DNA from 2 places in the Peribacillus sp. NPDC058002 genome. Region 1 is predicted to be linked to the other one. Evidence: riboswitches for the same ligand, from Rfam matches in the RefSeq annotation. Region 1 holds a riboswitch; the other holds the start of a gene.

Region 1 (9,222 bases):
AAAAGGGTATGCGAATGATATTCAGAATGGAAAACCCGTTGCAGGATTCGCTGATGAGTTCCGTGATCTAGTAACACGCATTTTTCCAAGTCCAAGGTAATTGGTATTCAGTAAAAGAATTAAAACGTAAAGGCTTATCCGGTGGATTCCGGATAGGTCTTTTCCAATTTTAAAGATATCGGCGGATCATGACTAACTTTAAATAGGGTGGTTACAATAATCGAATGAACGAAAAACTTTAAGATGGAAATGGGGGTGGGATGGTGAGGTTTTTTAAGGGCGGGAGGAAAATGGATGCAGCATCCTTTCAGGTTACTTCCAAGGATTTTCAGGAACTCCTTAAAAAGTTTAAAGCATCTAATGATTTTCTTACCTTCCAATTCCCGAATGATGATGGCTACACTATTTCCTACTTCAATTCACTGGTTAGTGTACAACAGCTTCATGAACAAGTATTGGCTGTCATGTCGAATCAACCAAAGAAGGATCTTAAGCAATTAAAAGGTGATATTCCGATTGAAGATATGAAATTGACGGCTGATCTAAAAGACATTCAAAGGTTGGTTTTGGCAGGAACAATCATGGTTCAATACAAGCAAGATGATGAAATGTGTTTGTTGATTCCATGTGTTCATAGTGTGAAAAGGCAAATTTCCACACCAGAGTCGGAGTATACGGTCGTTGGGTCCAAGGAGGCATTTGTTGAATCGCTTGATTCGAATTTGAATCTGATTCGTAACCGGTTGCCCACTCCTGATTTGCAGTCCAAGGAATTAAGGGTCGGCAGCATCTCGCAAACAAGGTTAGCGGTACTCTACATAGATGGGGTAGTAAATCAACAGATCGTTAATACAGTCATACAGAGGATAGATGATATAGATTATGATACGATCGTCGATATTTCGTTTGTAAGCCAGATGATCACGGATAATCGAAATTCGATGTTTCCGCAACTGATTGATACGGAGCGGCCTGATCATCTGGCCAGTGTTTTATCGGAAGGGAAAATCGGAATCATGCTGGACGGATCTCCACATGCATTAGTTGGTCCAAACACCATCATTTCGTTCTTTTCATCATTTGAAGATTATTTTCAAATTTGGAATCTCGGCACCTCATTCCGTTTGATTCGGCTTTTCGCAGTGCTGTTTTCCGTTTTATCTTCACCTCTGTATGTTGCCGTTTTAACCTATCATTATCAAGTGATTCCAACGGATTTGCTGCCAATCTTAATTTCATCCAGGGGAGTGATCCCGTTTCCTCCGATCTTGGAAGCCATCTTGCTGGAAGGGACAATTGAATTGCTGAGGGAAGCAGCGGTCAGGCTGCCTGCTAAAGTTGGTTCCACCATTGGTATTGTTGGCGGTATAGTCATCGGTACAGCCGCTGTGGAAGCTGGATTTGTCAGTAATGTCTTACTGATGCTTGTCGCCTTGGCTGCCTTGGCTTCATTTACGGTGCCGATTTACCAAATCAGTAATACCATCCGCCTTATCCGCTTTCCTTTTCTAATTGCAGCCCAGTTATACGGTTTGTTTGGAATGGCTTTATGCAGTGCATTCATTTTAAGCCATTTATTGAAATTGACTTCGCTTGGCAGCCCTTATTTAGACCCGCTTTACCCATTAAGAATTCATGACTTTAAAGACAGTCTCATTCGTCTCCCTTTTTCAAAGCAGAAAAAACGCCCGCAATTTCTGCGGACGGAAAATCCACTAAGGATAAGGAAGGAGACGGAAGAGCGAAACTCCCATAGTGATATTGATGAATAAGGTGTAGAAAGCGGTGAGAAGGTATGGAAGTCAAACCAAATGAAACTAAACTAATATCTCCATTTTTTGTTTTTTTCCTCATGCCCGGCATGCAGATTGGGGTAGGGATATTGGGGTTTGAACGGGTCATAGCGAAAGAGGCTGGTCAAGACGCATGGTTATCTGTACTCATATCAGGGTTGATCGTAAATGTTCTGCTTTGGATGTGTTTCAAGCTTTTAGGCAGGGGTCCCCAAACCCTTGATTTGGTCGCCATCCACAAGGATTTGTTCGGTAAATGGGTCGGAAGTGCTTTCAATGTTTTATTCATCCTCTACTTTATAATGATTTCCGTCATTCTTATCAGGACTTATTTAGAAGTCATTCAGGTTTGGATGTTCCCTGGTGTCAATATCCTGATGCTAATAACCATCATTCTTATTCTCGTCTATAGTTTTGTGGAGGGAGGGTTCAGGGTCATCACCGGTTTTTGCATAATCGGGCTTATTATCGGATCGCCATTATTCCTTTTGAATTATTTCCCATTGAAGTACGCCCACTTTGAAAATTTGGGTCCTTTTCTTGATCATTCCTTTTTGGAAATCATGAAGGCCTGTAAGAAAATGACCCTGAATTACCTTGGTTTTGAATTACTCCTTATTTATTACCCTTTCATTAAAGACCCCGAAAAATCTCAAAAGTGGGCCCATTTAGGGGCAGTGTTTACTATGGCGATATATTTAGTATCCATCATCGTTTCATTAGCCTACTATCATCAAGATCAACTGAAAGATGTAATATGGGCAACCTTGACGTTATGGAAAATTGTTGACCTTCCATTCATTGAAAGGTTCGAATACATAGGGATTTCCGTTTGGCTGTTCATGGTGCTGCCGAATGTTTGCATAGGGGTTTGGGCAGCGAGCAGGGCAGCAAAAAGAGTATTTGGACTAAGGCAAAGAAAGATGTTGATCTTCATTCTGCTGATCATTTTAGTTTCCTGCACTTTCATGGATAACCGCTATAGAATCGATAAGTTTAACACGATAAGTTCGGAAATTGGTTTTTATATCGTTTATTTGTATCTTCCTCTCTTATTCATATGGCAGTCGATTGTCTATAAAGTCAGGGGGCATAAATCGTGAAAATCCGACTTATCTTGATAATATTGGCAGGTTTCTTGATGACGTCCTGCGGCGTGGAAAAACAAATATTAGAAGATATTTTAATTGCTGAAGTCGTAGGTTATGATGATGCCGAAAGCAAAAAAATCAAAGCTACGGTCGTTGTCAGCGTGCCTCAGCATGGGGAGCAAGCAAATCTAGGTAAAGAAGTATATGAAGCGGTCTCCCATGATATAAAGGCAACCCGCCAGCAGAAAAATGCAAAAACGCCATTCCCGATTGTCGGTGGTAGACTGACGGTCATTCTCTATGGTGAAAAATTGGCAGGAAATGGATTGAATGATTATGTCGATACATATAGGCGTGACCCCATGGTGGGAAGGAACTTGTATTTAGCGATCGTTCATGGCAAAGCGGAGGATGTAGTTAAAATGGAGCCGAAGTTGATTAAAACTCCAGGGGTTCAAGCGAAAGAGCTGATCGAACAGAATATAAAGACTAATTTGCCTAATGTGGATCTTCACAGGTATTTATATGCATGTCATGGTAAAGGAATCGACCCGGTCTTGCCCTTATTGGAAACGGCAGGGGATCAAATACGGGTAAAAGGGATCGCCTTGTTTAAAAAGGATCGTTATATTGGCAAATATATTCCTTATGAGGACGGATTTTTATTTAAAGTCCTTACTGAAAACTTTAAGATGGGGAGTTATGAAATTAAGTGGAAGGAAAATGTTTTTACAGATATCAATAACGTGGAGTCACGTGTCCATTATCATATTTCGGATGCAAATCAAGACCCCAAGGTCAGGATTGAAGTGAAATTAAAAGCGAGTCTGCTGGAGGTCCAAGGCTATGACTTGGGCAAAGCGGTCGACCTGAATAAAATAGAGGCCAGGGCCGAGCATGTCATTGGAAAAAAATTAAATGAGATGGTAACCATGCTTCAGGAGAACAATATCGATCCGATTGCAATCGGTAATCATGCTAAAAGTAAAACAAGAAATTTCAATCAGGAACATTGGGAGAAGGCATATCCTTATATTCCAATCGAGGTAGATCTGGATATTGAAATGATTCAAACGGGAATAGCTGAATAAAAGGAGAATATTCTGAAGTTTTTCCCTTTATAATAGGGGTATTGGTGTAATGATCATATCAATGCGGCCAAAGAGGGGGAAAGACATGGACAAAGCATGGTGGAAAGAGGCAGTTGTGTATCAAGTGTATCCAAGGAGTTTTATGGATAGTGATGGAGATGGGATAGGGGATATAAACGGGATTTTGATGAAACTCGATTATTTACAAGAGCTGGGCGTGAACGTGATATGGCTATCCCCTGTTTATCAATCTCCCAATGATGACAATGGGTACGATATCAGTGATTATAAATCGATCATGACTGAATTCGGGACCATGGCTGATTTCGATAGGTTGTTGAAGGCGGTTCATGAACGTGGAATGAAGATCATGATGGACCTGGTGATCAACCATTCTTCTGATGAACATCCGTGGTTCAAGGAATCCCGATCCTCAAAAGATAATCCGAAGCGAGATTATTATATTTGGAAACCTGGAAAGAATGGAAAAGAACCGAATAATTGGGAGTCCATTTTTAAAGGTTCAGCATGGGGATATGATGAAGGGACCGATGAATATTATTTACATTTATTCAGCAGGAAACAACCGGATTTAAACTGGGAGAATCCTAAGCTCCGTGAAGAGATCTATAGCATCATGACTTGGTGGCTGGATAAGGGTGTCGATGGCTTTCGGATGGATGTCATCAATTTCCTTTCAAAAGATCAAAGCTATTCAGATGGATCCGTTCATCATGGGAAACAGTATGGCGATGGAAGCCCCTTTTTCTTGAACGGCCCGCGCATACATGAGTTTTTGCAGGAAATCAATCAACGGGCACTTTCTGGACATGACGTGATCACGGTTGGGGAGATGCCAGGCGTCACACCGGAGGAGGCGCAATTGTTCACAGGTAAAGATCGTGGTGAGCTACATATGGTCTTTCAATTCGAACATATGGATTTGGGGAGCGGGCCGGCAGGGAAATGGAGTAATGACAAGTGGAAGCTTACCGATTTAAAGCGAATTCTCTCCAAGTGGCAGACTGGTTTGGAGGGGGATGGCTGGAACAGTTTATACTGGAACAACCATGATCAGCCCCGGATTGTCTCAAGGTTTGGTGATGATGGAAAGTATCGGATTGAAAGCGCAAAGATGCTTGCAGCTTGCCTTCATATGCTTCAAGGGACACCCTATATATATCAAGGGGAAGAGCTGGGCATGACCAATGTTGCATTTGAGGGCATCGATGATTACCGGGATATCGAAACATTGAATTCATATGAAGAACTCGTCGATTCGCATGGCTGGTCAAAAGAGAGGATGATGTCAGCCATCCACGCCCGAAGCAGGGATAATGCGAGGACACCGATTCAGTGGAATGACTCCCGGAACGCAGGATTCACGAAAGGGACGCCTTGGATTAAGGTTAATCCCAATTTTCCAGAGATTAATGCAGAAAAAGCCTATAATGATCCGAATTCCATTTTTCATTTTTATAAAAAACTTATCCAATTACGAAAGAAACATGAAATCGTCGTTTATGGCCGTTTTGAACTGCTATGGCCGGATGATGAACGAATATTTGCCTACACGAGATCGTTTGAAGAAGAAAAGCTGCTGGTGCTATGTAACTTTAAAGAAGAGGAGGCCTCCTATACTTTGCCTGAAGAACTGCATGCATATTCAGCCACAAGGCTGATAGGCAATTATGATCAGGAAGAAGAAGGAATCTCCAGCAAACCTCTGCGTCCATATGAATGCCGTGTTTATCATTTGAAATGAAAAAAGGACCTGTTCTCCATAGAACAGGTCCTTTGCGCATTATTTTGATTTAAGGTCACATTCCTTCAGGGGAATGATTTTCGTTTTATGCTTGATTTTATAGCCGAGCCATAGGGCGAAAAATAAAACTAAGCCAATGTAGGAAACAAACATTGAATTCCAGTCGATCCCATTGCTGCTGAAAGCTTGATAGCCTTGTCCGATGATAATGATAAGGCAAAGGACAAGTGCGAATATAGGCCCGAATGGGAAGCCTTTTGCCCGGAATGGTAAAGCATTCATATCAAGGCCTTGAGCTGCGTAAGCTTTGCGGAACCGATAATGGGCAATCGCGATCCCGACCCAGGTGACGAATCCTGCCATGCCTGAAGCGTTCAATAACCAGATATAAACGACGCCGTCACCGAAAAATGAAGCTAAGAATGCAACGCAGCCTACTAAAGAAGTCACGATAAGTGCATTCACGGGTACTCCTCTTTTATCTAACTTGCCTAGGAATTTCGGTGCTTTCCCATCACGTGCCAAGTCCCATAGCATACGGGTTGAAGCGTACATGCCAGAGTTACCGGCAGAGAGTACGGATGATAGAATGATCGCGTTCATGATGGATGCAGCAAATGCAAGGCCTGCCCGTTCGAATACAAGCGTGAATGGACTTACGGCAACATCTTCACTCAATAATCGTGAATCGGTAAACGGAATGATCATGCCAATTACAAAAATGGCAAGGATATAGAATAAGATGATGCGCCAGAAAACGGATCTGATCGCTTTTGGGATATTTTTTTCTGGATCCTCACTTTCACCAGCAGTCACTCCAAGCAATTCCGTTCCTTGGAATGAAAAGCCGGCAGCCATGAATACGCCCAGGATCGTAAAGAACCCACCGTTAAAGGGACCTTCACCCATTGTGAAATTTGAAAATCCAATTGGGTCTTTCCCACCCATGATCCCGAGAATGATCAGGACACCCGTGATCAAGAAAATGACGACTGTCACGACTTTGATCATGGCAAACCAGAATTCTGCCTCCCCGAAACCTTTTACTGACATATAATTGATAAGAAACATAGTGATTAATGCAATGGCACTCCAGATAATTGAAGGGCTATCCGGGAACCAGAACTTCATAATTAAGACAACGGCTGCCAATTCAGCGGCAATGGTGATTGCCCAGTTATACCAGTAGTTCCAACCAATCGCAAAACCGAAAGACGGATCGACGAATTTGGATGCATAGACACGGAATGAACCGGCCACTGGCATGAACGCTGCCATTTCTGCAAGACTTGTCATTAAGTAATAAACCATGATGCCGATGACTGCGTATGCCACCAAGGCACCGCCGGGACCGGCTGAATGAATGGCACCGCCACTTGCTAAAAATAAACCTGTTCCAATCGTTCCACCTAATGAAATCATCATTAAATGACGCGCTTTCAGGCTCCTTTTCAGTTCAGTAGGGCTTGATGCTGATTGTGAATTTGACAATTGATGTTACACTCCTTTTTATTGGAAGGGAACGAAAAATAAAAAACAGCAGTCGAAAAAGATCGACGGCTGTTTATAATAAACCCGTTTATCCTTCCGAAGATAGCTCCCCACGCTTTTTTGAAAAAGCGTGACAGTGGTGTTCCTGTTCGGTAACACCGCCAGCAAGAATATACATGGAATATACCCTTACTTCGGCAATTTATCCTTTCAAACGGAGTCTTGAATTTTCCAGAATCTCGTCCGTTTTACTTTTATAAGCTGCAGCCTCTAACTCATCGGTAAATGAGGAAGTATTCAATTTTCTAAAATCGTTGCGCCAGCTTGTAAGTGACGTCAGACGATAGTTCTCATGAAATTCATGCAATCGCTAATAGATTGCTAGTAATTGAGTAAACTTTACTATATCAAAATTATAAAATAATCTCATGAATATCGCAATGATTATTTTATGTGGTTATTTTTTCCTAGTTAATGAATGATGGCGGCAAGGAAGAATTCAAATGGCGATATACCAAAATAAAGCATGGAGATCATTAAACGGTCCTTCTTTTTATAAGGGCGTAGTCCAGTTTTACATGTTTGACCAGCTCAGGATTCTCAAATAGGTCCACCGCCATTTTCCCAATCCATTCCAACGGCAGGGAAATGGTCGTGATGTCGAGCATTTCACCCAGGCTATCATTATTGAAACCGAGAATGGCCACATCCTCCGGGACCCTTATACCTGATTTCTTAGCGGTAAGAATGAAGCCAGCCGCCGTGTCATCATTCGTGATGATGATGGCTTCAGGTTTATCCATCATCGAATTCCATTCCTGAAACAATTGTTCACCGTCTTTGATGTGATAACTGCCTTCAAACAGCCATTCCTTATTGTTTATCAGTTGATGTTTACTCATGATATCGGTAAAGGCCTTTGTACGATGGGAACTATTTCTGCTCTTTTTACGGCCGAGGCTGTATCCGATTTTCTTATATCCTTTAGCAATCACGTACTCAAGGGCACAGGAGAAAGCTGCATAATGATCAATGCTGATGGATGAGAATTCAGCCTGGGCCGTATCTTCACATAAAATGATCGGTCCGTATTTTTGATATTCCAAAAGGATTTTCATTTCCGAAATCCTTGAACAAACGATAATGCCATCGAGCTGCTTCATTTGCAGCATATTAAAAGCCTCGATTTCCTTCTCTCTGTCATAATTTGTTTGAAAGATGACGATATGACAGCCAATTGCATTAGCCTGTTTAGTGATTCCGTTAACGATTGCCCCGTAATATGGGTGATTGTTGAAGGGGATGATGATGCCGATAAGATTGGTTTTACCTTTTGAAAGATGAATGGCATTTATGTTTCTCGTATAATTCAAACGATCGATGGCCTCCAAGACGCTCTTTCTTTTATCTGGGCTTACATATGGATGATCATTCAATACACGGGACACTGTTGAGACAGATACACCGGCACATTGAGCTATTTCTTTAATATTTGTCATGGTATCACCGTTTTTTCTTTTTTTATATTGTACAGTATGAAACCCATTTCAGGGCAAGAGAACAGTGTGGGGCTGCTGAAGATTTCTTCAAATAAGGTCTTGTTCTGGTATGGGTTTCATCCTTTAAGATTGTTTTAAGTCTTAGAGGAGGAGGAGACCATGATGTTTCAAACCCTAATCACCCTTTTTGTGCTTTGCGGAATTGAATTGGGATTTGCGTACTTGGCAATTTCCTTGAAAAAATGAGTGGCAATGCACATGGAATGCGTAAAATCCCGCGTTTACTCGTGAATTTTGGCACTTTACTCGTAAAATCAGCGCTATTACCCGTGAATTTCACAATGTTCGAAATAGCCCCCATAGTTTATATTCACCATTAGAACCCCACAATATAAATATAACTTCAGAGTTCGTTTCATGTACGGCATGACCGACTGTCAGGAAGCTCCCCAGTGGAGCTTCCTGACAGTTTTTTACGTGTGCGAAATTCAT
Region 2 (5,349 bases), on a different contig from region 1:
AAAACCAAGAAACAGCAGGAAAATTCGGTGTAATGAGCATCCCGACATTAATCGTCCTTAAAGACGGTGAAGTGGTTGATAAGGTTGTTGGTTTCCAACCTAAAGAAGCACTTGCTGAACTTATTGCAAAACACGCGTAATAGTAAGTTAGCTAAAAAAAGCTTCAAGTCTGCGGACTTGAAGCTTTTTTCGCTATCTTGATATATAATGATTGTAAAAATGGGAGAACAGGAGGCTGAATCATGAATCAACAAATAAAGAATAAACTTGCCCTTCTTCCCGATCAACCTGGTTGTTATTTAATGAAGGATCGTCAGGGAACGATCATATATGTAGGCAAAGCGAAGGTGTTGAAAAATCGTGTCCGATCTTATTTTACGGGATCTCATGATGGAAAAACATTTCGGCTCGTGAATGAGATTGAGGATTTCGAATACATCGTCACCTCTTCCAATATCGAGGCTCTTATTTTAGAGCTGAACTTAATCAAAAAACATGACCCAAAATATAATGTCATGCTAAAGGATGATAAGACGTATCCTTTCATCAAGCTGACTGCGGAACGCCACCCGCGTCTAATCATTACGCGAAAAGTCAAAAAAGACAAAGGGAAATATTTCGGTCCTTATCCGAATGCATTTGCAGCTAACGAAACGAAAAAATTGCTCGACCGCATCTATCCCCTAAGAAAATGCAATACTTTACCAGATCGCGTTTGTCTCTATTATCATCTTGGCCAGTGCCTGGCCCCATGTGTATATGAAGTAGAGGAACAGGAATATAAAAAAATGGTGGATGATATCAACCGGTTCTTGAACGGCGGTCATACTGAAATAAAAAAAGAACTGACTGAAAAAATGCTAGTGGCATCTGAAGAGCTCGATTTCGAGAGGGCCAAGGAGTTCCGTGACAAGATTGCCCACATTGATATTACGATGGAGAAGCAAAAAATGATGACGACCGATTTCGTCGACAGGGATGTATTTGGCTTTGCCTATGATAAAGGGTGGATGTGTGTTCAGGTATTTTTTGTCCGGCAGGGTAAATTAATAGAAAGGGATGTTTCACTTTTTCCGGTCTATGATGAACCCGAACAGGAACTACTTACATTCCTGGGACAGTTTTACGAGATTACGAACCATTTTAAACCAAAGGAAATCTTGCTCCCTGAATCAGTGGATGCCGAAATGGCCGAAGGGCTGCTTGGGGTCAAAACGATTCACCCCAAAAGGGGGGCGAAAAAAGACATGCTTAAATTGGCGAATAAAAATGCCTCCATCGCCCTTCAGGAAAAATTCTCTTTGATTGAAAGGGATGAAGAAAGAACGATCAATGCGGTGGAAAACCTCGGGAACCAACTGGGCATCTACACCCCGCATCGAATTGAAGCTTTCGATAACTCCAATATCCAGGGAAGTGACCCTGTTTCCGCTTTAGTCGTGTTCATTGATGGGAAGCCGGAAAAAAGAGAGTACCGAAAATATAAAATCAAAACAGTCCAGGGACCTGATGATTATGAATCGATGCGTGAAGTGATCAGAAGAAGGTATTCACGAGTATTGAAAGAAGGGCTGCCGCTACCGGACTTGATCATCATTGATGGCGGAAAGGGACATGTCGAAGCCGTACGGGATATTCTGGAGAATGAATTGGGCCTTGAGATTCCGCTTTCAGGTCTCATTAAGGATGAAAAGCATAGGACATCTCAATTGATGATCGGAAATCCTCTTGAAATCGTACCTCTTGATTCTCGGAGCCAGGAATTTTACCTATTGCAAAGAATTCAGGATGAAGTGCATCGGTTCGCGATTACTTTTCATCGCCAGCTACGCGGGAAAAATGCGGTTCACTCCCAGCTTGATGATATTCCAGGAGTCGGGGAAAAACGAAGGAAGCAATTATTAAGGCATTTTGGATCATTGAAGAAGATCAAAGAGGCAACAGTCGAGGAAATCATGGAAGCTGGAATGCCAAAAGGGGTAGCCGAGGGAATCGTTAGAAAATTACAAGAATAATCTTGCTACCGATAAATCACTATGCTATGATTAAAAGGAATTTTTAACTAGACAACTTAAAAGTGCTGATAGAGGTGCGGAATTCAAGAGTAAAGACCTGGAGAAGTATGAGCTTCCATGAAAGGTTTTGAAAGGGGATGACGCCGAAGGAAGACAAGACTCATACCTTGTTTTCCTGGTCCGACATTTAATAAATGGCGGATTGTCAGGGTTTATACCCTGGAGAGCTATCTCACTGTGTTTACAGTATTGGATATGTGATCACAGCAATGAGATATTTCTCATTGCTTTTTTTATTGCCTAAAAAGTAGAGAGGGTGCATGAGGATGGCATTAATCGTTCAAAAATTCGGCGGAACATCCGTCGGTAGCGTAGAAAAAATCAAAAATGTTGCCAATCGGGTAATCGAGGAAGCGGAGAATGGAAATGAGGTAGTCGTCGTTGTTTCAGCCATGGGGAAAACAACGGACCAATTGGTTTCCATGGCCCGTGATATTTCCGGAACCCCGAGCAAAAGGGAAATGGATATGCTATTGACCACTGGGGAACAGGTAACGATTTCCCTGTTAACGATGGCATTGATTGAAGAAGGGCATGAAGCCATTTCGTATACTGGCTGGCAGGCTGGCATGCAAACGGAATCCGTTCATGGGAATGCCCGGATTTTAAACATTGATGCTTCAAGGATCCAAGCTCAGCTTCAACAGAAGAAAATAGTGGTCGTGGCCGGTTTCCAGGGGAACGATGTAAATGGGGAAATCACTACATTGGGGCGAGGCGGTTCAGATACGACGGCGGTTGCCATCGCTGCAGCTCTGAATGCGGATAGATGCGATATTTATACGGATGTAACAGGTGTTTTCACAACGGATCCACGCTACATAAAAGGCGCGCGAAAACTCCAATCCATTTCTTACGATGAAATGCTGGAACTTGCCAACCTAGGGGCGGGCGTCCTCCATCCAAGGGCTGTCGAATATGCAAAAAATTATCAAATTCCGCTTGAAGTCCGTTCAAGCATGGAGAGAGAATCAGGAACGATCATTGAGGAGGAAGCAACTATGGAAGAAAACTTAATTGTACGCGGCATTGCTTTTGAAGACAGTATTACGAGGGTCACAATTTATGGTTTGCCCCAATCACTTGGTGCATTATCCACAATCTTCACGACACTTGCGAAAAACCGGATCAATGTGGACATCATCATTCAAAGCATGACAGCCGAGGATACGACCAATCTATCTTTTTCCACAAAAAGTGGAGATACGGAAGCGGCCTTGATCGTGCTGGAAAATAATAAAGAACGATTGGGATTCGACCGGGTCGAAACGGAGAGCGGGTTGGCCAAAGTGTCCATCGTCGGTTCTGGTATGGTATCCAACCCCGGTGTGGCTGCCGAGATGTTTGAAGTGATGGCCAATACAGGCATCCAGGTGAAAATGGTCAGCACATCGGAAATTAAAGTTTCGACTGTCGTCAATGAAAAGGAAATGGTGAAGGCGGTTGAATCCCTTCATGAAGCATTTAAACTTGGTCAGCATGCAAATGTGCTAGCTTAAGTGCAGGAGTCCAATAAAAAACAGACTTCCGGTAAAAAGGGTAAGTCTGTTTTAAGGGCTAATTAGATTGGATCTCTGGGATCCCATTGGATGGTGAATATCACTTTTTTTGCGCGGCGTTTGATTTCTTCCGTTGATTCGCTGAGGAATTTTTTTTGCAGTGAAAACTGCTCGGCAAGGAAACCGGCTTCAAGCTGGAAGTGACAATCAGGGTGTAAGTCCAAGCGGCGGCTGATTATTTCACCCGTCAGGGATAATTCCATCTCGTGTTTCGTATACTTCATGATTTCAAGATTGCCCCATCCGGCGCTTTGGAAAAATTCAATAACTTCCTGATCGCCATTCAACGGGAATTTTCTTGCTAATTGTTTACCTGCCCAATAGAGGATTTGATTAGAGTCTTTTCCGAGAACATCGTTCAATAGAACTTCTCTGATTAATTCGTACCCGAAAGCTGGAACTTTGAATTCCTCAGCTTGAATTTCTTCAGTTTGAATCTCTTCTTCTATCGCAGCAGCAATATTTTTTTTCATAATTTATCGCCTCTTTCTGTAAATCTATTATAAACGTATTTCTTTTTCAAATTATACTGTTTTTTATTTATTTAAATAGCAAATGGAAAAAAATGAGAAATTATAGCGGGATATTAATAGATTAATTTGTAATTTCTCCAAAATATATACTTGATAGATTAAAAATTGACAATTTAATCCAATAAAATCTATTCTGAAAAAGAGATTTCTTGTATCCGTTTTCTTGACGCACATTGAAGTCAGGAGTAAAATGGACATGTCACATAATTGTAAAGGAAGTATAGAGGAGTTTTTTTGACTCTATACTATATTTTCACGCGGAGATAAAAGGTAGCCACCAGATTATCTTTGCATGATTTTTCACAAATTAAGGGGGGGCACTTAGTGGCAAAGAATCGTGAGTTTGGGAATCGCAGGCTTCATTCACTTCTAGGAGTAATTCCAATTGGTCTATTCCTAATTTTTCATTTATCGGTAAACTTTATGGCAACAAAAGGAGAAGAGACTTTTAATGGGGCAGTTCATTTGATTGAATTTACGCCCGTAAAGCTTTTGGTTGAATGGGTCGTCATCTATCTACCAATCCTTTTCCATGCTGTATACGGAATTTATATTGCCTTTACAGCAAAAAACAATTTGGGGAGATTTAGCTTCTTCCGTAACTGGATGTTCATGCTGCAACGCTTGACTGGAATCATAACTTTGATCTTCCTTGTTTGGCACATTTGGGAAACTAGAGTCCAAGCAGCTCTAGGGGCAACAGTTGATTTCGATATGATGGCGGAAATTTTCTCTAATCCATTCATGATCGGGTTCTATATTGTCGGTATTATCTCAGCAATTTTCCACTTTGCTAATGGATTATGGTCATTTGCAGTGAGCTGGGGTCTGACAGTTTCACCAAGATCGCAAAGAATCATGACATACTTTACATTGATCGTTTTCGTTCTTCTTTCTTATATCGGAGTTAGTGCAATTTTCGCTTTCGTATAAGAAGATAGAGTTCATTTATAAGTATTAGGAAAAACATAGCTTGGCTAATGGAAATAAGGGAGTGACAGAATTGGGTAAAGGTAAAATAGTTATCGTTGGTGGAGGTCTAGCTGGATTAATGGCTACGATCAAAGCAGCAGAGCTGGGACAACAGGTTGATTTATTTTCTTTAGTGCCTGTTAAACGCTCTCACTCAGTTTGTGCCCAAGGCGGAATTAACGGGGCAGTAAATACAAAAGGTGAAGGGGA

The links. A riboswitch is a leader RNA that binds a small molecule or an ion and turns the genes downstream of it on or off. The one in region 1 is predicted to bind lysine.
Region 2: another riboswitch for lysine. It lies ahead of ACFVSH_RS04895 (aspartate kinase); the one in region 1 lies ahead of ACFVSH_RS00015 (amino acid permease).

What each region holds. Positions count from the first base shown of each region.
Region 1 is NZ_JBHVQU010000001.1:369-9,590, reverse strand. Features, by position in the region: gene ACFVSH_RS00040 (YhcN/YlaJ family sporulation lipoprotein) at 1-100, shown strand, start outside; gene ACFVSH_RS00035 (spore germination protein) at 261-1,772, shown strand; gene ACFVSH_RS00030 (GerAB/ArcD/ProY family transporter) at 1,796-2,896, shown strand; gene ACFVSH_RS00025 (Ger(x)C family spore germination protein) at 2,893-3,975, shown strand; gene ACFVSH_RS00020 (glycoside hydrolase family 13 protein) at 4,061-5,740, shown strand; gene ACFVSH_RS00015 (amino acid permease) at 5,780-7,231, opposite strand; lysine riboswitch at 7,327-7,512, opposite strand; gene ACFVSH_RS00010 (LacI family DNA-binding transcriptional regulator) at 7,768-8,730, opposite strand.
Region 2 is NZ_JBHVQU010000013.1:47,567-52,915, reverse strand. Features, by position in the region: gene trxA (thioredoxin) at 1-140, shown strand, start outside; gene uvrC (excinuclease ABC subunit UvrC) at 243-2,015, shown strand; lysine riboswitch at 2,077-2,253, shown strand; gene ACFVSH_RS04895 (aspartate kinase) at 2,342-3,574, shown strand; gene ACFVSH_RS04890 (YslB family protein) at 3,637-4,107, opposite strand; gene ACFVSH_RS04885 (succinate dehydrogenase cytochrome b558 subunit) at 4,492-5,100, shown strand; gene sdhA (succinate dehydrogenase flavoprotein subunit) at 5,171-5,349, shown strand, end outside.